DNA from 3 places in the Bradyrhizobium sp. BRP56 genome. Region 1 is predicted to be linked to each of the others. Evidence: predicted binding sites of a transcription regulator. Region 1 holds the regulator's gene; each other region holds the start of a gene.
What was found. The regulator HrcA, encoded in region 1, represses chaperone genes, less so after heat shock. The targets are predictions, from matches to a motif close to GTTAGCACTCNCNNNNNGNGAGTGCTAAC.

Region 1 (7,324 bases):
TCGTTCGCCGCGATGGTGCCGGACAATGCCTATGGCAATGTGGTCGAGGCCGCGTTCAAGCAGGCGGTCGGCCGCAAGAACGGCCGCGTCGTCGCCTTCGAGAAATATGGCGCCGATCGCGCGACGCCGGCGCGAACCGTGGCGCAGGCGCTCGGCCAGGCCGACGCGCTGCTGATCGCCGACGATGGTGATTCGGTCGTCGCGACCGCCGATGCCTTGACCGCAGCCGGCGCCAATCTGCGCAATATCCAGCTGCTCGGCACCGGGCTGTGGGACAATCCGCGGGTGTTCGCGAGCCCCGTCTTGCAGGGCGGCCTCTACGCCGCGCCCGATCCGTCCGGCTTCCGCAGCTTCGCCGGCCGCTACCGCAGCAAATATGGCGGCGAGCCGGTGCGCACCGCAACGCTTGCCTATGATGCGGTGGCGCTGATGGCGGCGCTCGCGCGCACGCAAGGGGCGCAGCGCTTTGCGCCGGAGACGTTGACCAATCCGTCCGGCTTTGCCGGTATCGACGGTCTGTTCCGCTTCCGCTCCGACGGCACCAATGAGCGTGGCCTTGCGGTCATGAAGGTGGCCTCGGGCGGCAGCACGCCGGTCGCAGGCTCGCCGAAGAGTTTTGGCGCTTGATTTTCGTCGGGCGGTCAAGCTGCCTTGTCGAGCGCCGGCACCCGCCAGCTCCTTTGCATGGGGTTGTTTTCGATATTTTGGCAGCGTGCACCTAGAGCGTTTTCGAGCGAAGTGGATACCGGTTCGCGTGAAGAAAACGCGTCAAAACAAGAATCTAGAGCCCCGTTCCGATTCAATCGGAACGGGATAGGCTCTAGGCGGCGAGATCGGCGACGACCGCGTCGAGCACCGGGAATCCCGACTTGGTCACGCGGAGCCGTCCGTCGGCGTCGACGGCGATCGCGCCTTCCTCGCGCAGCAGGGCGATCCGGTGCGGGTCGAGCTGGCGACCGGAGAGCTTCGCATAGCGCTTGGGATCGATGCCCTCGGCGAGCCGCAATCCCATCAGCAGAAACTCGTCGGCGCGTTCTTCACTGTTGAGGCTGTCATCGCTGACGACGCCGTGACCGCGCTCCTCGACGTTCAACAGCCACGCCTCGGGGCGCCGCTCGGTTGCGGTCGCGTGCCTGACGCCATCGATGTCGAGCCGGCCATGTGCGCCAGGGCCGATGCCGGCATATTCCTCACCGCGCCAGTAGACGAGGTTGTGCTTGCACTCCGCGCCGGCGCGGGCGTGATTGGAGATCTCATAGGCCGGCAACCCTTCGCGGGCGCAGACCTCCTGCGTCACGTCGTAGAGCGCGCGCGCGGTCGCCTCATCCGGCGTCTGCAATTTGCCGGCGGCATGCAGTCCGAAGAACGGCGTGCCTTCCTCGATCGTGAGCTGGTAGAGCGACAGATGCTCGGCCGCTTCCGAGATCGCCTGCTTCAATTCATCGGCCCACATCCGCGGCGTCTGGTCGGGCCGCGCATAGATCAGATCGAACGAGTAACGGTCGAACGCGCTTCGCGCGATCGCGACCGCGTCGAGCGCCTCGCGCGCGGTGTGCAGGCGGCCTAGCGCCTTCAGCGAGGCGTCATCGAGCGCCTGCACGCCGAGCGAGACGCGGTTGACGCCGGCTGCGCGATAGCCGCGAAAGCGCGTCGCCTCGACGCTGGTCGGATTGGCCTCGAGCGTGACCTCGACATCGCGCGAGACCTGCCAGTGCTTGCCGATCGCATCGAGCACGGCGCCGACGGTCTGCGGCTGCATCAGCGACGGCGTGCCGCCGCCGAGGAAGATCGAGGACACCTGACGCCCCGGCACGCGCGCGGCCGTCGTCTCGATCTCGCGGGCGAACGCGCGCACGAAACGCTCCTCGTCGACGGGCGCATACCGCACGTGGCTGTTGAAATCACAATACGGGCATTTCGACAGGCAGAACGGCCAGTGCACATAGACGCCGAAGGCTTCTCGGTCAGCGTGGCTCAAGGCAGATCTCCGCGAGCTTCACGAAGGCGCGGGCGCGATGCGACAGGCCGAGCCCGAGCGGCGGCAGGCCGTGCTTCTCGATGCTGGTCATCTCGCCGAAGGTCCGCGTGTAGCCGTCCGGCAGGAAGGCCGGATCGTAGCCGAAGCCGGCAGTGCCGCGCGGCGGCCAGACCAGGGTTCCATCGGCGCGCGCCTCGACCTCCTCGAGATGATCGTCGGGCCAGGCCACGCACAACGCCGACACGAAGTGTGCCTTGCGCCGGTCCGGCGTGGTGGCGCCGCGTTCCTGCAGCAGCCGCTCGATCCGCGTCATCGCCGCCATGAAATCCTTGCCCTCGCCAGCCCAGCGCGCCGAGTAGATCCCGGGCGCGCCGTCGAGCGCGTCGACCACGAGGCCGGAATCGTCGGCGAAGGCTGGCAGTCCGGTCGCCTTCGCTGCCGCGATCGCCTTGATCGCCGCGTTGGCGCGAAAATTGTCTCCGGTCTCCTCGGGCTCGGCGAGGTCGAGCTCGCCGGCCGACACCACCTCCACGCCGTGCGGCGCCAGCAGTTCCCGCATCTCGGCAAGCTTGCCGGGATTATGGGTGGCGATGACGAGCCTTCCGGTGATTCGGCGGTGCATGACCAATCTGACTACGCCACCGCGATCTTTTGCAAGTCGACCAGACGCGCGACACCTTTGCGCGCCAGCGCCATCAGCGCCAGGAATTCACCTTCCGAGAACGGCGTCTTCTCGGCGGTGCCCTGCACCTCGATGATCCGGCCGTCCCCGGTCATGACGAAATTGGCGTCGGTGTCGGCTTCGGAATCCTCGGCATAGTCGAGATCGAGCACCGGCGTGCCCTGGTAGATGCCACAGGAGATCGCCGCCACATTGTCGCGCAACACATTGGTCTTCAGCATGTTGCGGGTCTTCATCCAGTTGATGCAGTCGGCCAGCGCCACCCAGGCACCGGTGATCGAGGCGGTGCGGGTGCCGCCGTCGGCCTGGATGACGTCGCAATCGACCGTGATCTGGCGCTCGCCGAGCGCCTCCAGATCGACGGCCGCGCGCAGCGAGCGGCCGATCAGCCGCTGGATCTCGACCGTCCGGCCGCCCTGCTTGCCGGCCGAGGCCTCGCGGCGGGTGCGCTCCAGGGTGGCACGCGGCAACATGCCGTATTCGGCGGTGACCCAGCCGCGGCCCTGGCCCTTCAGCCACGGCGGCAGCCGCTCTTCCAGCGTGGCGGTCACCAGCACATGGGTGTCGCCGAACTTCACCATGCAGGAACCCTCGGCATATTTGACGACGCCGCGTTCCAGCGACACGGGACGCAGTTCATCGGGTGCACGGCGGCTTGGCCGCATGAAATCCTCCAGAAATCCGAGAAAATTGGCTGGCCGTGCTTGTAGGAGCGGGAAGGGGCAGCGGCAAGGGTTTTCGGCCCCGGTATGGTCCGGTACGAGGGGACCGAATGCATGCTTGTCATCGGCCTCCCGGATCGACAAATTATGCAGTAATTGTGAGGGACTGGAGTGTGACTCACCACGATCCGATTGGCCTGATCGCGCCGCATGCCGGGCTCGCCCAGCTCAACGAGCGTTCGCGCGACATTTTTCGTCAAATCGTCGAAAGCTATCTCGCGACCGGCGAGCCGGTCGGTTCGCGCAACATTTCGCGCCTGATCGCATTACCGCTGTCGCCGGCCTCGGTCCGCAACGTGATGTCGGATCTCGAGCAACTCGGCCTGATCTATGCGCCGCACACCTCCGCCGGCCGGTTGCCGACCGAACTCGGGCTACGCTTCTTCGTCGACGCGCTGATGCAGGTCGGCGACCTCACCGAGGCCGAGCGTCAGTCGATCCAGACCCAGCTTGCGGCCGTCGGCCGCGCGCAATCCGTCGAGGCCGCGCTCGGCGAGGCCTTGACGCGGCTGTCGGGACTGACCCGCGCCGCGGCGGTGGTGCTGACGCAGAAGTCGAATGCACGGCTGAAGCATATCGAGTTCGTCCGGCTGGAGCCGGAAAAGGCGCTGGTCGTGTTGGTCGGCGAAGACGGCCAGGTCGAAAACCGCGTCCTGGCGCTGCCGCCGGGTGTTCCATCCTCGGCCCTGACCGAGGCGACGAATTTCCTCAATGCGCGGATTCGCGGCCGGACGCTGGCTGAAGCGCGGCTCGAGCTCGAGACGGCATTGACGCAAAACCGCGCCGAGCTCGATCAGCTCACGCAAAAGGTGGTCGCGGCGGGCATCGCGAGCTGGTCCGGCGGCGAGAACGAGGACCGCCAGCTGATCGTGCGCGGTCACGCCAATCTGCTGGAGGACCTGCATGCGCTCGACGACCTGGAGCGCATCAAGTCGCTGTTCGACGATCTCGAAACCAAGCGCGGCGTGATCGATCTGCTCGGCCGCGCCGAGCGCGGCGAGGGCGTGCGGATCTTCATCGGCTCGGAGAACAAGCTGTTCTCGCTGTCGGGTTCCTCGACCATCATCGCGCCCTACGGCGACGCCCAGGGCCGGATCGTGGGCGTCCTCGGCGTGATCGGACCGACGCGGCTGAACTATGCGCGGGTGATCCCGACCGTCGATTATGCCGCGCGCATCGTCAGCAAGATGCTGGGCGGCTGACCGGAGGGGCGATTTCGCTTTCATTTGACGGGTTTTCTTCACCCAAGCCGGAGATCCCGGTTCCCGAGACCGGTATGTTGCGCTTGATTTTCGCCGCCCAAAGCACGATATCCCGGCAAGCAATCCCCAAGATTTGAACCGACGCGAGTTTTCGAGAAGGCAAGCCATGACCGATCCGAACCGGGCCAATGACAACACCGAGAATTCGGCGCCGACGGGTGAGCCCGTGGTCTCGAAGCCCTACATCATGCCTGACGAGCCCGAGGCCGGATCGGCGGAGGCGCTGACCAAGGAACTCGCCGAGGCGCGCGACCGGACGCTGCGCACGCTGGCCGAGATGGAGAATCTCCGCCAGCGCACCCGCCGCGAGGTCGCCGACGCCAAGACCTACGGCATCACCGGCTTTGCCCGCGACGTGCTCGATATCGCCGACAACCTGCAGCGCGCGCTCGATGCGGTGCCGTCCGAAACCAAGGAAGCCGCCGATCCCGGCCTGAAGGCGCTGATCGAAGGTGTCGAGCTGACCGAACGTTCGCTGCTCAACGCGCTGGAGAAGAACGGCGTCAAGAAGTTCGACCCGATCGGCGAGAAGTTCGATCCGAACTTCCAGCAGGCCATGTTCGAGGTGCCTGATCCGTCGGTGCCGTCGGGCACCGTGGTGCAGGTCGTGCAGGCCGGTTACATGATCGGCGAGCGCATCCTGCGTCCGGCACTGGTCGGCGTCTCCAAGGGCGGCGCCAAGGCCGCCCCGACCGCCGACATCACCGCCTGATCCATCCCGATCCCGGCTGCGCGTTTGTGAGCTCGCGGATTGCGCGGGCTCACGGTCGCGGCTTCTCGTGTGCCTTCGGCCAATAGGTGCCGAAGCTCCAGAGATTTCCTTCCGGATCGCGGCAGGCGAAGTCGCGGCTGCCATAGTCGGTATCGCGCAGTTCCATCTCGATCTTGGCGCCGGCAGCCTTGACCTTCGCGTGCAGCGCGTCGGGATCGTCGACCGCGATATAGATCGAGTCGGTGCGGCGGTTGTCGAGGTCGCCGACCAGCCTGCCATATGCGTCGTCGCGGCTCTGGCCCAGCATCAGCATCGAGGAACCATAGGCGAGCTCGGCGTGATGGATGACGCCGCCATCGCGGTAGACGACGTGTTCGGTGAACCCAAGCACCGTCGTGAGCCAATTGGTCATCGCCTCGGCGTCCTTGCAGCGCAGGGTCGGGTAGATGCGGGGCGGTTCGATGTCGTGCGTCATGGTCGCTCACCTCCTTGGCTGACGGCGCCATCCTGCACGAGGCAACGCGGCGTCGGCTTGAAGGTTTGTTACCAGTCCGCCAGCCCGTCGCCGGCGTGAACCAGCCGGCGGTCGGTCAAGGCCTGGCGGCGCGCCCAGGCGGTTGGCGGTTCGCCTGCGAATTCGACGAACTCGCGGGCGAGATGGGCCTGGTCGGCATAGCCGCTTTCCGCCGCGATCCCCGCCCAGCCAAGCGCTGCGCCGCTTTGCGCCAGCCGGCTCGCCCGGTGAAACCGCATCATGCGCGCCAGCGATTTGGGGGCGAGGCCGAGTTCGGACCGAAACCGGCCAGCCAGATGCTTGCGGCTCCAGCCGATCTCGTCGGCCAATGCCGTGATGCTGATGGCACCGGTCGAACGCGCCAGTTTTCGATAGGCGAACGCGATTCGGGAGACGGCATGTGGCCGGCGCGGCGCAGCACGAACGCCTCGATCAGGTCGAAGCGGCGCTGCCAGCAGGTCACGGCGCCGAGTTGCTCGCGCAGACGACGGCCATCATGGCCGAGCACATCGTCGATATCGACCATGCGCCCGACCAGGTCGGTCACGGCGCCGCCGAAGAAGCTGTAGGCGCCAAGCGGGGTGAAATCGACCTGCACGCAGGCGGCGCGCCCGTCGGACTCGATGTAAACAGGCCCGGCATGCAGGCCGGCGGCGAAGCTGAGCTGACGATCGGCCGCACTGGGCTCGCGCGACAGCGCGATCAGGAACGGCGAGCCGAAACTGATGATCAGCGGGACGATCAGCGGCGCGGTCTGCCGCTGCGCGAACCGGCCTGTTGCGGTCTCGCGATAACCGGTGATCCGGACGATCAGGCCCGCGATGCGCGGCGATGGCAGGCGCTGCGCGAGATCGAATGCAACGGGTGACGCAGGCTCGGCCATGCGGATCTCGCGAGGCGGCGTCCTACGCGATATCCGAGGACTGGATGCGCTTGACGCCGGCCTTGGCCATGTCGTCCCAGGCCTTGGCGAGCGATCCCTGGGTGTCGATGCCGCGGCAGGCATCTTCCACCACATAGGTCTCGAAGCCGGCCTTGCGCGCATCGAGCGCGGTCCATGCCACGCAGAAATCGGTGGCGAGCCCGGCCACGAAAACCCGCTCGACGTTGCGCGCCTTCAGATACGCGGCGAGCCCGGTGGTGGTCTTGCCGTCGGCCTCGGTGAAGGCGGAGTAGCTGTCGACGTCCTTGTGAAAACCCTTGCGGATGATCAGCTCGGCGTGCGGGATCGCGAGTTCCTTCGACAGCGAGGCGCCGTCGGTACCCTGGACGCAGTGGTCGGGCCACAGCACCTGCTTGCCATAGGCAAGATCGACGATCTCGAACGGCTTCTTGCCGGAATGGGTCGAGGCAAAGGAGATGTGTCCGGGCGTGTGCCAGTCCTGCGTCATCACCACATTGGCAAAGCTCTTGGCGATCCGGTTGATCACTGGCACCACCTGCTCGCCGTCCTT
Region 2 (7,324 bases), on a different contig from region 1:
TCCCCCATGCGCAGAGAAAGAAGCCCTGCTGAGGAAGGCGCGGCATGATGAGGTCACCGCCCATTTGACCGAGTGGCTGATGTCACCTGGGTTGAGGCCCGCCAGATAGCAACTATCCCCTGATGTGCTTCGTTGTAGAAGATCACCAGCACGAGACCTTTCGGGCGCTGGTGGCTGAGAGTTTCTATGCGCTCCCGCCTTCACGGAAGGGAGCGCTCAACATGGCCCTCTATTTCTTCGACATCCAAAGCGGCCGTGAGTTCTTTGCAGACGAAGAAGGGCTGAATTTGCCCGATCAAAAGTCCGCCGAGATCGAAGCGATGCAAACGCTCATTGAAATGATCAAAGACTCAATCTTTGTAAACGAACGGCCCGATATGGCGATTGAGGTTCGCTCCACAACCGAGCGACTGTTCTGCGTCTCCGTGATAAATGGCACAAAGCATTGAGGCCGCCTCAGTTGGCGGTCTCTTTCATTTATCGATGCGATGCCATGTCGCCTCTTGGCCCGAATCCGACGAACTCGGACACTTATCTCAGGGCATCTGACAGGGATAAACCGGACCTCGTCCGCGCCGGCCGCCAATTCCGTGTCTGCCCCTCCGAAAAAGGGGTAAAATGCCTCAGGGTCACATCTGAGGAGCAACAACATGACCCTACAAATCCCCGAGGTAGTTCCCACCAGGATCGACCGGCGTGTCTTCGCGATCATGGGCAACACGATGCCACCCCGAGATCCTAATGACGACGAAGAGGACGAAGAGCAAGACGACGAAGAGAACCGACCCGACGAACCGCCGGTCGTGCGCGAGCCGGACGAAGACTGAACAGGATGCTTATGATTGACGTAGCCTGAGCTTCGGAGAGCGTGATCCCCAGCCTACGTGCGGCGCGCTGGCGCGTCCGGCGGCTTTCAAGGTCGTTCTAATTCCGAGAGCCGCGGGCAGACGTTGAACGGACCACGTTCCCGGCGGAGCAACCTGTTGGCGTTCACTGGTGCAGGAGGAGAGCATGACCCTCATATGGCTTGGTGTGCTCCTTGTTTTCGGCGGCGTGCTCCAGATGGCGTATCAGCCAATCTGGCGAGGCCGATTCAGCGGTGGAAGGTGGCTTCGCTCCGGGCGTGACACGCTGGAACCTGAAAGACCGGGTAGCGGCTTCGGCATCAAATCGAATTGGCCTGGACTTGTGATGGTCGCGCTTGGCGGCGCTTTCTTGCTGGCCGGAGCTGCCGTCTGAGTTGGACGAATGTCTCAGGCGATGCCCGTTATCTAGCCCGGCCATGCGCTAGAGCCATGTCTCTTCTTGGCCCATCGCGACATCTTGCGTTGCCGCACGAACTTGGTCGCTATCGGGGCAAAGCGGACGTAGAGTCACGCCGACGGGTACACGGCCTAGAAAATCGTCATGCCCGGGCTCGACCCGGGCATCCATCGACCAGGAGAATCTTGCGAAGCAGGATAGATGGCCGGGTCAAGCCCGGCCATGACGGCCGCGAAAAGCCTACGCCTTCAACTCCACCGTCTTGAACTCGGCCGGCAGGATCACCTCCAGCAGTTCGACGTCGTCGGAGTAGTCCAGGATCATGTGCCGGATGCGCGGCGGCTGGGTCCAGGCGCTGCCTTGCTGCATCAGCGTCTCGCCCTCGCCTTCCATGTAGGTCTTCACCCAGCCCTTGAGCACATAGACCATCTGGAAGTCGACGTCGTGGAAGTGCAGCTTCGACACCTCATCGGGATTGCACGGTCCCTGCAGCCGGATGACGTGTGCCTGCGCGAGGCCATGCGAGGCGGCGGCGATGCCGAGGTCGCGGTACTTGGCGTAGGCGCGCAGCCCGTCGGCCTTGAAGTCCTCTTCGCGATGATGGCTGATCGCGACGCGCTGCTTCGGCCGTGCCTTGGCTGCAGCTTTCGGCGCGCTCTTCTTGGCCGCCGAGACGCGGCCTTTCGACTTGATGGTCTTGCGCGCGGACGATTTCGCGGACGTCTTCTTGGCGCCGGCGCCGAGCCCCGACCATTTCTTCTTCACCGCGGTCTTGGCTGCCGATCTTGATGCCGTCTTCTTGGCCATTGTTTCGCCTCCCGTCTTTTTGTGACGGAGAGAGGCTAACACAAGTCGCGCGCCGCGAGGCGAGCAAAGGCGCACAGCGCGCTTTTGCCCGCTCGCCCGCTCAATGCAGCCGGAACACGCCGTCGACGGCACGCAACTCGGCCGGCTTGACCAGCTTGGAATGCGCCACCGTCACCGAAAACAGCGGGCCTTCGAGCTTCGCCTGCCAGAACGCGAGGAAATCCTGCAGTGCAGGAAATTTCGGAAACAAGTCGTAGTTCTGCCAGACATAGGTCTGCAGCAACGAGGGGTGATCCGGCATCCGATAGAGGATTTGCGCCGTCGTCAGCCCGTACCCCAGCAACTGCTTCCGGAAATCGTCGGAAACAACCCCACCAACTCGCGAGACCATGCCAACCTCCTGTGACGGAGCGCATTCACGTGGTGGCCGATCTCCCCCGCCGGACCACCGGCAATGGATGCGCTCACATGAGAGAAATGTGACGCACGCGACTAACCCATCTCAAGCCTAAATGTTTAATAGGTTGTTGAAATTTCTTGCGTTGGCAGCAGCTTACCGCATCTGCTAATAGCCCGGCGACCCCTCTTGGGCGGCATTAAGGATGCCGAAATGATCTCGGTATCCTTTTGGCAGGCCGCCGCACTCACGAGTGCCAATTTTTCTGCTAGAGGCACTTGCCCGCCGCCAAGGCTTGGCCTATCTCCTGCCCAACCAGTCTGGCACTCGCTGGACTGGACTGCTAACTCTCCAAAAATCTACAGCATCTACAAATGTTTAGGAGGACTGCATGAAATTCCGTCCGCTTCACGACCGCGTCGTGGTCAAGCGTATCGACGCCGAAGAGAAGACTGCTGGCGGCATCATCATTCCGGACAGTGCCAAGGAAAAGCCCTCGCAGGGCGAAGTCACCGCCGTCGGCCCGGGCGGCCGCGACGAAGCTGGCAAGCTGATCCCGATCGACCTCAAGGTCGGCGACCGCGTCCTGTTCGGCAAGTGGTCGGGCACCGAGGTCAAGATCGACGGCGAAGACCTGCTGATCATGAAGGAAAGCGACATCATGGGCGTCCTCGACGTCCCCGCTTCCAAGAAGAAGGCCGCCTAAGCGCCTCTTTCCCTCCCAGTAAATCATTCCAAGGAAAACCCAGATGGCAGCTAAAGAAGTCAAATTCTCCGTCGAGGCGCGCGACAAGATGCTGCGCGGCGTCGACATCCTCGCCAACGCGGTGAAGGTCACCCTCGGTCCGAAGGGCCGCAACGTGGTGCTCGAGAAGTCGTTCGGCGCTCCCCGTATCACCAAGGACGGCGTCACCGTCGCCAAGGAGATCGAGCTCGAGGACAAGTTCGAGAACATGGGCGCCCAGATGGTGCGCGAAGTCGCCTCCAAGTCCGCTGACGCGGCCGGCGACGGCACCACCACCGCGACCGTGCTCGCGGCTGCGATCGTGAAGGAAGGCGCCAAGTCGGTTGCCGCCGGCATGAACCCGATGGATCTGAAGCGCGGTATCGACCTCGCTGTCGAAGCCGTCGTTGCGGACCTCCAGAAGAACTCGAAGAAGGTCACCTCGAACGAGGAGATCGCCCAGGTCGGCACCATTTCGGCCAACGGCGATGCCGAAATCGGCAAGTTCCTCTCCGACGCCATGAAGAAGGTCGGCAACGAGGGCGTGATCACGGTCGAGGAAGCCAAGTCGCTCGAGACCGAGCTCGACGTCGTCGAGGGCATGCAGTTCGACCGCGGCTACATCTCGCCCTACTTCGTCACCAATGCCGACAAGATGCGCGTTGAGATGGACGACGCCTACATCCTGATCAACGAGAAGAAGCTCTCCTCGCTGAACGAGCTGCTGCCGCTGCTCGAGGCCGTGGTGCAGACCGGCAAGCCGCTGGTCATCGTCGCCGAAGACGTCGAAGGCGAAGCGCTTGCCACCCTCGTCGTCAACCGCCTGCGTGGCGGCCTGAAGGTCGCGGCCGTCAAGGCTCCGGGCTTCGGCGATCGCCGCAAGGCCATGCTGCAGGACATCGCGATCCTGACCGGCGGCCAGGCCATCTCGGAAGACCTCGGCATCAAGCTCGAGAACGTCACGCTGCAGATGCTCGGTCGTGCCAAGAAGGTGATGATCGACAAGGAGAACACCACGATCGTCAACGGCGCCGGCAAGAAGGCCGACATCGACGCCCGCGTTGCCCAGATCAAGGCGCAGATCGAGGAGACCACCTCGGACTACGACCGTGAGAAGCTGCAGGAGCGTCTCGCCAAGCTCGCAGGCGGCGTCGCGGTGATCCGCGTCGGCGGCGCGACCGAGGTCGAGGTGAAGGAGCGCAAGGATCGCGTTGATGACGCGATGCACGCGACCCGCGCGGCTGTCGAGGAAGGCATCGTCCCGGGCGGCGGCGTCGCCCTGCTCCGTGCCTCCGAGCAGCTCAAGGGCCTGCGCACCAAGAACGACGACCAGAAGACCGGCGTCGAGATCGTGCGCAAGGCGCTGTCGGCTCCGGCTCGCCAGATCGCGATCAACGCCGGTGAAGACGGTTCGGTCATCGTCGGCAAGATCCTGGAGAACAAGACCTACAACTACGGCTTCGACTCCCAGACCGGCGACTATGCCGACCTCGTCAAGAAGGGCATCATCGACCCGACCAAGGTCGTGCGCACCGCGATCCAGAACGCTGCCTCGGTTGCCGCGCTCCTGATCACCACGGAAGCGATGGTTGCCGAGCTGCCGAAGAAGAACGCCGGCGGCCCCGCGATGCCTCCGGGCGGCGGCATGGGCGGCATGGACTTCTAAGCGACGAAGTCGTCCCGGACGCGGTGCAGCGCGAAGCGGTGCACCGCCGAGCCGGGATCTCGCTCAACGACAACGAAATGCAAAACCCCGGCAGCGATGCCGGGGTTTTTGTTTGCGGCAGGCTCGCCGGGCGACTTACCAGGAGCCTTACGCTGCTCACAGCATGCACGTTATTCACAACACTCTCCGTAAATATACGTTGGTCTGAGTTGACAATTTCAAAAAAAATTTCGTGCGAGAGTCGCAAACCGAACCGACAGCGTCATCTTCGTCCCGCACAGTAGGCTTGGGACAAGATCGAAGTTCACTCTCAACAATCTGAATTGAGCACGGAGCGTCAGCTCCCGTGACGCGGGCAAGCGTTGCGGAGAATGCGTTTACTTGCAAGGGAGGCAGTGCAGTGAGCGACAAGGTTCTCAGCCGAGCCGCCTGAAGAAGCGGCGTTGAAGTCACATCGAGGATTCGTTCAAGGAGGGACCTGGCCGGTTGGAAGAAGCCCAATGACGAGAGCATGCAGCCCCCACTGCCCGATGCTCCGTCAACCGCCGCAGGTGCGCGATGCCCCCCCAACTACCCCGCGCACCGACCTGGGGCCAATCCAACCGGCCGGACTATTCTGCAAGGCAAAAGGCAAAAAGCAAAAGGCAATATGGGAGGGAGGCGCTCATGGGCATGGTGATGGTCAGATGTCCGCAAACCGAGCACGCGATTTCCACCGGAATCAAAACCGATCGCGAGAGCTTTCGACGCAGTACCGTGTTCTTCTCGCGCACGGCCTGTCCATTTTGCCGCGCGGATCACGCCTGGTTTGCGCGGGACGCCTGGGTCGATGAGCCGAGCATCCGCGTGCGGCGACGCCGCGGCGGCGGTTCACCGGCCTGAAAGTGGCCACCACTTTTGACGACCGCGATGGAGGGACACCATGGCGCAGGTGCAGATCACGACGGAAACGTCTGCCTGGCTGCTGCAGGCCAAGGACTTTCTCGATGAAGCACGACGGCTGAAGCCCGGTCCGAAGCGCAATGAGTTGCGCGAGACCGCAAAGGTGCTGCGCGAGATTGCGAAGCTCGAAAGGGTATCCTCCTCCACGCGGGAGCTGGATCGGCGGCCAGGAAGCTGATCGCAGCAGGGAACGCGCTTACACGGCGTCGTCAGCCTCGATTTCCTGGATGCGCGGATCGTTGGCCGGCGCCATTCCTCGCGTTCGAACCTTGTCGCCCGAGAAAATCTCCTCGGCCTCGAGACGCATGACGCGATGGCATTCGCACGCCGCCGCCAATAGCCGCGCCCGGTCGATCTCGATCTGGCCTCGTTGATCTGACCTGATCGCACCGCGCTTGCGCAGATTGCCCATCAGCAAGGTCACCGTCGTTCGTCGCACGCCGAGTATTTGCGACAGCGCTTGCTGGGTCAGCGGGAGGACGTCGCTGTCGACGCGGTCGCGAAGCTGAAGCAGCCAGCGCGCCATCCGCGCCTCGACCGGGTGGAGCGCATTGCAAGCGGAGCCGAGCTGAAACTGGATCAGCATCGATCTGACGTGCTTCTGGATTGCCTGCCGAATCCCCGGACTGCGGCCGAAAGCGGCATGAAAGCGCGCCGCCGGAACCCGCGAGGCGGTACCAGCCGCACGAACGACGGCGGTAATGCCTGACGGCGAGGCTCCGAGCACCGAAAGACTGCCCACGGCCCCTTCGCATCCGACCACGCCGGTTGCGACCGTCTGCCCATCCGCCATGTCGATCATCAACAGGATCGCGCCGCTGTGAGGAAAGAAGACGTAGTCGATCTCGTCACCGGCGCGCGCCAGGACTGCATCCTGTTCGAGCGCAACGGTCTCAAGTTCGGGTCTCAGGAGGTCCAGATCCGCCGGCGACAATGTCGCGAGAAGGCGATTACAAGTTCCACCGGAATTGCTCACCTGCGGGAACGTCAAGGGTCGCACAGCATACTCACTCAAACACGGGATCAAAAACATATTCCAAACGTTTGACCGCAAGGCGGAATTCTCCGCGGCGGCGTCCTTAAAGTTAGATGCAAATGCGCCGCCGGACGCAATAGCAAAATGCGTATCGTCGCACCGTAGAACTTCGGGAACCCAACAGTTCCAGTTTCGCATCGCTCGCGCCGCGCGCGACATCCGAGCCTGCTCTTTCACAATCTGCGCGGGCGTGGGCGGACGCGGTGTGACCGCGCCGCCGCTGCGGCACCCGTCAAGAGGCGCGCGAGTGCCGGTCCGGCCACCGCTGCGCCTGCGCGAGCAATTCCTGCGCGTCCTTGATCTCGGCAAGATCGAGCGCCGGATCGAAACCGGCGAGCACCGGCGCCAGCAATTGCGATATCTCCTCTGCCCGGCCGCTGCGGCTGTAAAGACGTGCAAGTCCCAGCGCGCTGCGCAACTCGAACGTCCTGGTCTGCTGCCTTCGCGCGATCTCGAGGGCGCGATGGAAGGCATCCTCGGCGCCGGACA
Region 3 (7,324 bases), on a different contig from region 1:
CGACTTTGCGCCGTTGCACGTGGTCAATAAGCAATGAAAACCGCATCGGTTTGGTAAACGGATCGGCCGTTTCGATTCACCACATCGGCAATGCAGCGCGGTTTTCCGTGACAGCGTTTATTTTGCGTGAACGGCGAAGCGACATGGTTAATCGCCGGTATCGCCGCGCTTGCGCGCCATCCGCGCAAACAGTTCCGGCGTGAACCTGACGTTAAATCCGCTCTGTCTAGAACGGACTTCAGTGAAGGGGCGGGAATGAAAATCATGTCAGTGAAGCGCAAGCGTTTTCGTGTCGAGCAGGCGATGGGCGAGGTTGTGATGCCGGAGCCGGATGTTTCCAGCGGCGCCGATCTCGGTCCGATGCATCGCGAGATCATGGCCGAGCTTCGCTCGATCCGCGCCCAGATGGCCGCAGCACCGGCACAGCGCACCGGCGACAGCGTCGATGCCGCGGTCGCCCGCGAAGTCGCCGAGACCCACGCGCTGCTCGAGACCTACCGTGCGCAGGTCGAACAGTGCGAGAAGCTCAAGGTCGAGCTCGACCTGATCCACGACGCGATCAGCCGCACCAAGCGCGAGATCGCCGTGCTGCACGGCAAGAGCTTCAACGGCGAGGAGATGGCCAAGGTCAATGGCGAACTCGGCGCCGTGGTCGGCGGCACCGAACAGGCCACCCAGCAGATCCTCGAGGCGGTGGAGGCGATCGACCAGGCGGCGACCGCGCTGGCCAACAACGTCACGCCCGACCAGCAGAAGCGGCTCAGCGAAGATATTCAGGAGCGCGTGGTCTCGATCTTCGAGGCCTGCAACTTCCAGGACCTCACCGGCCAGCGTATCAGCAAGGTGATGCAGACCATGAAGTTCATCGAACAGCACATCAACGAGATGATGAACATCTGGGGCGGCGTCGACGCGATCAAGACCCACGTCCCTGCGATCGTCGACACCCGCGAAGGCGATGCCCGCCTGCTCAACGGCCCGAAGCTCGACGGCGACGCCGGCCACGCCTCGCAGGACGATATCGACGCGATGTTCAACTGAAGTTTGTCGGATCAAAACGAAAAACGCCGGCCCTCGGGCCGGCGTTTTTGTTTGCGCGAGCCCACTCAGTAGAGGTCACCAGACACAGCGCCATGCTCGTGCTGTCGTTGCGCCGACTTCACACACAGACGTACGGCCGCGCGCGGGCGTTGATCTACGTCAATCCGATCCATGCCTTGCCGCTCATACCTTGGGCCGCGCCTGAAGCGGCGCACCATCTTTTGGCCCGCCCGCGATGAGGAGGATCACCATGCGTCGGACGAACATCGTTCCAGCCAAGTCCGTGACGGTTGCAGGAATAGCCGCGAGCCTCATGTTGGGGATTGCCGGTGTTGCGCTCAGTCCGGCACCGGCCAAGGCCGTGGTTTACTGCACGTATGTCGGTTACCCGCAGGGTTGCGTGGCGCGGGCCGGCGTCGTGCTCAGGCCTCGTCCGGTGGCGCGCGCTGCGGTCCGCCACAATGCGGGCGGCAATTTGAATGGCGGCGTCAATCGGGTTGGCGTGCGGCGGTAAGGCCGCGTTTTCGGGTCTCCTTCCCTTCCCCCCTTGTGGGAGAAGGTGGCGCGGATGCAATCCGCGCCGGATGAGGGGTTGTCGCCGCCTACTCAAATCTCGAAAGGGTCACTCGCGGAGGGAGACCCCTCACCCGGATTGCATCTGACGATGCAATCCGACCTCTCCCACAGGGAGAGAGGTGCGCCGACTATGCGGCGCTATGTCGGCAGATAGCTCGAAGTCCCGCCGTTACGCCCTTGGCGCGCAGCGGACATAGACCATGTTGCCGTAGCGGACCCCGGCGTCCTTGTCGACGAAGCGGGTGATCATGACGCGGCCGTCGAACGAGACGATCTCGCGGTCCTGCTCGCCGGGCGTCGGTCCTGGCGGGCCGATATAGTTCTTGCCGCTCGGGGAACCCTTCAGCCGCAGTTCCTGCGGGGTGGCCTGGTCGGCCAGATGCATGATGACGCCGCCGTTCTGGCCGGCGCCGATCACGTAAGGCTGCTTGCACTGGCCGCGCGCGGCGGCCTCGGTGCGGGCGCGATCGGCGGGATTCTGGAACGAGGCGAGACCCCAGCGGCCGACGATCTCGTCGGCGCGGATGCTTGCGGGCATTTCGGGGGCGACCCCCGGCTCGGCTGGCGCCGGCTCAGGGTTCGACGACAACGACGGCAGGCTCATGCTGCCGCACGCCCCCAAGAGTGTCGTCAGCGCCGAAACAGCCGCGAACCGTGCGACCAATCGCGCGTTGAATGACCTGATCATATGCATCCCCCGACTATGTCCCGGCCGCACCCGTCCCGCAGCCAAGCGTAAAACTTAAGACGGAGCAATGACGTCTGACAAAATTACGTCATCGCTACGATTTGGTTTCTGGTCCACCATCCTATATTGGCCTCACCAAGGCCTTAACCCGTTTGCTTGACAGAAACTGCGCCAAGCCATATTTCCCGGCCCACCATTAGCACTCTCGCACCACGATTGCTAAGAGCGTCGGGCGTCCTGCCCAGCGCCGACCGGGCCGGCATCCAACGCCGGTCCCGATGAACCGGACCCGAAACCGAGCCTCCAAGAGGGAACGTCATGGCTAAATCCACCTTCCGCCCCCTGCACGACCGCGTCGTGGTCAAGCGTATCGATGCCGAGGAGAAATCCAAGGGCGGCATCATCATTCCGGACTCGGCGAAGGAGAAGCCGTCCCAGGGCGAGATCGTCGCCGTCGGCCCGGGTGGCCGCGACGAGGCCGGCAAGCTGATCCCGATCGACCTCAAGGTCGGCGACCGCGTGCTGTTCGGCAAATGGTCGGGCACCGAGGTCAAGCTCGACAACCAGGAACTCCTGATCATGAAGGAGTCCGACATCATGGGCGTGCTGGCGTAATAGGGCCGGCAATTCCAGAACCCGCCGCACCCTCTGCTGTCATGCCCGGGCTTGACCCGGGCATCCATCAATCTTCGCAAGATTTCTCGCAAGGACGATGGATTGCCGGGTCATCTGGCACGAAGACGCACTTCGTGCTTTCGCCCGGCAATGACGAGCGCAGATGCCGGCGCCCGCATCGAAACATTCCAGGAGTTCAAATCAATGGCTGCCAAGGACGTAAAATTCGCCGGAGAGGCCCGCGACCGCATGCTGCGCGGTGTCGACGTGCTCGCCAACGCCGTGAAGGTGACACTCGGCCCGAAAGGCCGCAACGTCGTCATCGAGAAGAGCTTCGGCGCTCCCCGCATCACCAAGGACGGCGTCACCGTCGCCAAGGAGATCGAGCTCGACGACAAGTTCGAGAACATGGGTGCGCAGATGCTGCGCGAGGTCGCCTCCAAGACCAACGACACCGCCGGTGACGGCACCACCACCGCGACCGTGCTGGCGCAGGCCATCGTCCGCGAGGGCGCCAAGTCGGTCGCCGCCGGCATGAACCCGATGGACCTCAAGCGCGGCATCGACACCGCGGTCGCGGCCGTGATCAAGGACATCGAGAAGCGCGCCAAGCCGGTCGCCTCCTCGTCCGAAGTCGCCCAGGTCGGCACCATCTCGGCCAATGGCGATGCCGCGATCGGCAAGATGATCGCGCAGGCGATGCAGAAGGTCGGCAACGAGGGCGTGATCACCGTCGAGGAGAACAAGTCGCTCGAGACCGAGGTCGACATCGTCGAGGGCATGAAGTTCGACCGCGGCTACCTCAGCCCCTACTTCATCACCAACGCCGAGAAGATGACCGCCGAGCTCGAGGATGCCTACATCCTGCTGCACGAGAAGAAGCTGTCCGGCCTGCAGTCCATGCTGCCGGTGCTGGAAGCCGTGGTGCAGTCGGGCCGTCCGCTCTTGATCCTCGCCGAGGACGTCGAGGGCGAGGCGCTGGCGACCCTGGTCGTCAACCGCCTGCGCGGCGGGCTCAAGGTCGCCGCCGTCAAGGCGCCGGGCTTCGGCGATCGCCGCAAGGCGATGCTGGAGGACATCGCGATCCTGACCGGCGGTCAGCTGATCTCCGACGACCTCGGCATGAAGCTCGAGAGCGTCACGATCAACATGCTCGGCCGCGCCGGCAAGATCGTGATCGACAAGGAGAACACCACGATCGTCAAGGGCGCCGGCAAGAAGAAGGACATCGACGCCCGCGTTGGCCAGATCAAGGCGCAGATCGAGGAGACCACCTCGGACTACGACCGTGAGAAGCTGCAGGAGCGCCTCGCCAAGCTCGCCGGCGGCGTTGCCGTCATCAAGGTCGGCGGTGCGACCGAGGTCGAGGTCAAGGAGAAGAAGGACCGTGTCGAGGACGCGCTGAACGCGACCCGCGCCGCGGTGCAGGAAGGCATCGTGCCGGGCGGCGGCGTCGCGCTGCTGCGCGCCAAGAAGGCGGTCGGCCGGCTCACCAACCCGAATGCCGACGTCCAGGCCGGCATCAACATCGTGCTCAAGGCGCTCGAAGCTCCGGTCCGCCAGATCTCGGAGAACGCCGGTGTCGAGGGCTCGATCGTGGTCGGCAAGATCCTCGAGAACAAGTCGGAGACCTTCGGCTTCGACGCCCAGACCGAGGACTATGTCGACATGGTCGACAAGGGCATCATCGACCCCGCCAAGGTGGTGCGCACCGCCTTGCAGGACGCCTCCTCCGTGGCCGGTCTGCTTGTGACCACCGAGGCAATGGTCGCCGAACTGCCGAAGGACGCGGCGCCGGCAATGCCGGGCGGCGGCGGCATGGGTGGAATGGGCGGCATGGGCGGCTTCTAAGCCTCCCACATCCCTATCGAGATCGAAGGCCGCCTCCGGGCGGCCTTCTTTTTTGCAGTTTGATTACGATCGAGGTGCAAGGATCATCTGATGTCCCGCGACGCCAGATCACTGACGTTGACGCTCGTGCTGTTCTACGCGATCGGCGCCGTGCTCGCGTTAGGCACCTATGCCTCGAACAGCATCGATGATTTTGCGATCGTCTTGACGTTCTGGATCAAGCAAACGCTGACGTTCGTCGTCCTCGGCGCGGGTTATGGCGTCTATTACGTCATTTCCGGTTCTGCCGGTCATCGTCCAAAAGCGCCTCTGCGATTTCTGGACATATCGTTTCGGCCGCTGCCGCCACGCTCGGGGTCGGCATGCTGGTGCACAGCTGAGCGATCCTTGACGCGACGGCCTGACAGTCCGTTACGCGACGCAGATGTCAGCCACCGCCACCTTCTGGAACAGGTGCGGCGAGGCCACCGCCGAGGCCGGATAGGCCGAGAGCTTGGCCCTGAACTCGGGGTTCATGAAGGCGGCGCGGAAGGCGGCGGTGGATTCCCAGACCGCGTAGTTCAGATAGGCCGGGCTCTCGCCGAGCGCGCGGTGCAGCTGGGTCGAGATGAAGCCCGGCTGCCGCTTCATGATGGCGGCGTCGTCCTGCCAGGCCTTGAGAAAGGTGTCCTCGTCGGCAGCATCGAGCGTGAAGAGGTTGACGAGCACGACGTTGCTGGCCTCGACCGCGAGCTGGCGGTCGATCGGGAAAGCGGGGTCCAGGGGACGCATCTGCGGCATGGTTGGCTCCGTTCGATATGGTGTTATAATGTCATTCCGTACTGATGGATACATACAGAAATTGACATTATGATGTCAATACGTTTATATGGTGACAAATGCCGAATGCAAAGCGAACGCCGGCGGGCGAAGCCCTGAGCACCCTGATTCCTGACCTGTTCAGGCTCAACAGCCTGCTGTTCACATCAGGCGACCGGCTGGTGGCCGGGCTCGGGCTGACCAGCGCGCGCTGGCAGATCCTCGGCGCCATCGTCGCCACAGAGCGCCCGCAACCGGTCGCATGGCTGGCGCGCGACCTCGGCGCTGCCCGACAGAACGTGCAGCGGATCGTCAACGACCTCGAACGGGACGGGCTCGTCGCCTTCGAAACCAACCCGCATCACCGCCGCGCCCAGCTCGTCGTGCTGACCGCCAAGGGGCGCCAAAGCTTCGACGCGGCCATGCGCCTGCAGTTGCCCTGGGTGAACGGCCTCGCCGACGGGCTGTCGATGAAGGACCTCGAAACCGTGAGCCGGGTCGTGACGGTGCTGCGCGGCCGACTGGAGGGCGGCGAGGAACCTGACGAACGCACATGACCGCGATCGCGGCGCGAGGCCGCCGTTAGGCGGCCTTCTTTTTTGGCCAATGACATGGAGGTTTGCTAGTTACGACGGAACCGATTCTGCCCTTCGAGGACTTATCGTATGCGCGCGCTCCCGCTCCTGCTGCTCGGTCTTGCCGTCACCTCGGCGCCTGCCCTCGCCCAGATGAAGCTGCAATCGAAGTCGGCTCCCGCCAATGGCCCCGAGACGCGCTATTTCACCTCGATCGACGGCCTGATGGACGGCAATGCCGACGTCGTCCTGAAGGAAACCCGCCAGGGCAAGACCGTGACCGCGGCCGTGCTCGACGTCTGCTATCCCGCCGACAAGAGCTCCGACCGCAAGGACCGCTTCGTCGCCAACCTGACCGTCAGCGGCCAGACGCTTTCCGGCATCGCCCAGAGCGTCGCCGACAAGCAGCCGGTCACCATCAAGCTGAACCGCAAGCAAACCGGCGACGGTTTTGAGTTCCGCGGCCAGATCACGATCGGCCAGACCGTGACCGAGGTCGCCTCGACGGACAATTCCGATCTCAGCGAGAAGGAATTCCAGGACAACCAGGCCACCGAGGACGGCATCACGCCGCAGCCGAAGGATTTCACCGACGTTTCGCCGGAATCGATCGGTGTGCGGGTGAAGCTCGATGCGGCGGCGGATTTTCTCAAGAGCCTGAAGGGCGAGGCGGTCGAGATCGGCACCTCCAGCCTCGCGGTGACCTGCGATGCGATGCGCTCCGGCGAGCAGACCATCAACCTCACCGTCGATCCCGAGCACGCCGGCGCGCTGCTCGCCAAGGCGAAATCCGCGCCCGGCGTGACCGCTGCCGGCTGGACCAGCGGCGTGGTCGAAATGGACCGCACCATCCGCTTTGCTGCCGCCGATTGGCGCGAGGGCGACAAGATCAACAAGGACAAGCTGGCATCGGCGATCGCGGGCGTGCTGGCGAAGACGCTTGCCGCAAAGCCCGCCTCGGCGACGTGGAACGCGAACACAGGCAAGCTCAAGCTGGTGCTGAAGCGGCCCAGCTCGATTTACCCGGCACTCGGCCTCACCCAGAATTACGAGGTCACTGCCCTGGTCTCGCCCGACAAGCCCGGAAGCTCTGACCGGCTGATGCTGTGGGTCTCGAGCCCCACCGTCTCGACATCGGACGACAGCGCCGGCGCCAAGCTGAATCTGTCCGACGATTCCA

Region 2: the regulator HrcA is predicted to act here: its motif matches at 2,787-2,815, upstream of I6F38_RS35920 (co-chaperone GroES).
Region 3: the regulator HrcA is predicted to act here: its motif matches at 2,501-2,529, upstream of I6F38_RS37270 (co-chaperone GroES).

Annotation. Positions count from the first base shown of each region.
Region 1 is NZ_JADYVV010000070.1:15,772-23,095, forward strand. Features, by position in the region: gene I6F38_RS34905 (penicillin-binding protein activator) at 1-627, shown strand, start outside; gene hemW (radical SAM family heme chaperone HemW) at 821-1,978, opposite strand; gene rdgB (RdgB/HAM1 family non-canonical purine NTP pyrophosphatase) at 1,965-2,600, opposite strand; gene rph (ribonuclease PH) at 2,612-3,325, opposite strand; gene hrcA (heat-inducible transcriptional repressor HrcA) at 3,496-4,584, shown strand; gene grpE (nucleotide exchange factor GrpE) at 4,751-5,356, shown strand; gene I6F38_RS34935 (VOC family protein) at 5,406-5,831, opposite strand; gene I6F38_RS44295 (helix-turn-helix domain-containing protein) at 5,900-6,199, opposite strand; gene I6F38_RS34940 (hypothetical protein) at 6,109-6,753, opposite strand; gene pncA (bifunctional nicotinamidase/pyrazinamidase) at 6,776-7,324, opposite strand, start outside.
Region 2 is NZ_JADYVV010000074.1:25,480-32,803, reverse strand. Features, by position in the region: gene I6F38_RS35940 (hypothetical protein) at 222-449, shown strand; gene I6F38_RS35935 (hypothetical protein) at 651-827, shown strand; gene I6F38_RS35930 (cupin domain-containing protein) at 1,504-2,070, opposite strand; gene I6F38_RS35925 (usg protein) at 2,171-2,461, opposite strand; gene I6F38_RS35920 (co-chaperone GroES) at 2,859-3,173, shown strand; gene groL (chaperonin GroEL) at 3,217-4,857, shown strand; gene I6F38_RS35910 (hypothetical protein) at 5,524-5,739, shown strand; gene I6F38_RS35905 (hypothetical protein) at 5,780-5,977, shown strand; gene I6F38_RS35900 (Crp/Fnr family transcriptional regulator) at 5,996-6,775, opposite strand; gene I6F38_RS35895 (adenylate/guanylate cyclase domain-containing protein) at 7,068-7,324, opposite strand, start outside.
Region 3 is NZ_JADYVV010000080.1:35,629-42,952, forward strand. Features, by position in the region: gene I6F38_RS37255 (protein phosphatase CheZ) at 265-1,041, shown strand; gene I6F38_RS37260 (hypothetical protein) at 1,292-1,555, shown strand; gene I6F38_RS37265 (hypothetical protein) at 1,787-2,305, opposite strand; gene I6F38_RS37270 (co-chaperone GroES) at 2,624-2,920, shown strand; gene groL (chaperonin GroEL) at 3,125-4,771, shown strand; gene I6F38_RS37280 (antibiotic biosynthesis monooxygenase family protein) at 5,183-5,551, opposite strand; gene I6F38_RS37285 (MarR family winged helix-turn-helix transcriptional regulator) at 5,650-6,126, shown strand; gene I6F38_RS37290 (hypothetical protein) at 6,235-7,324, shown strand, end outside.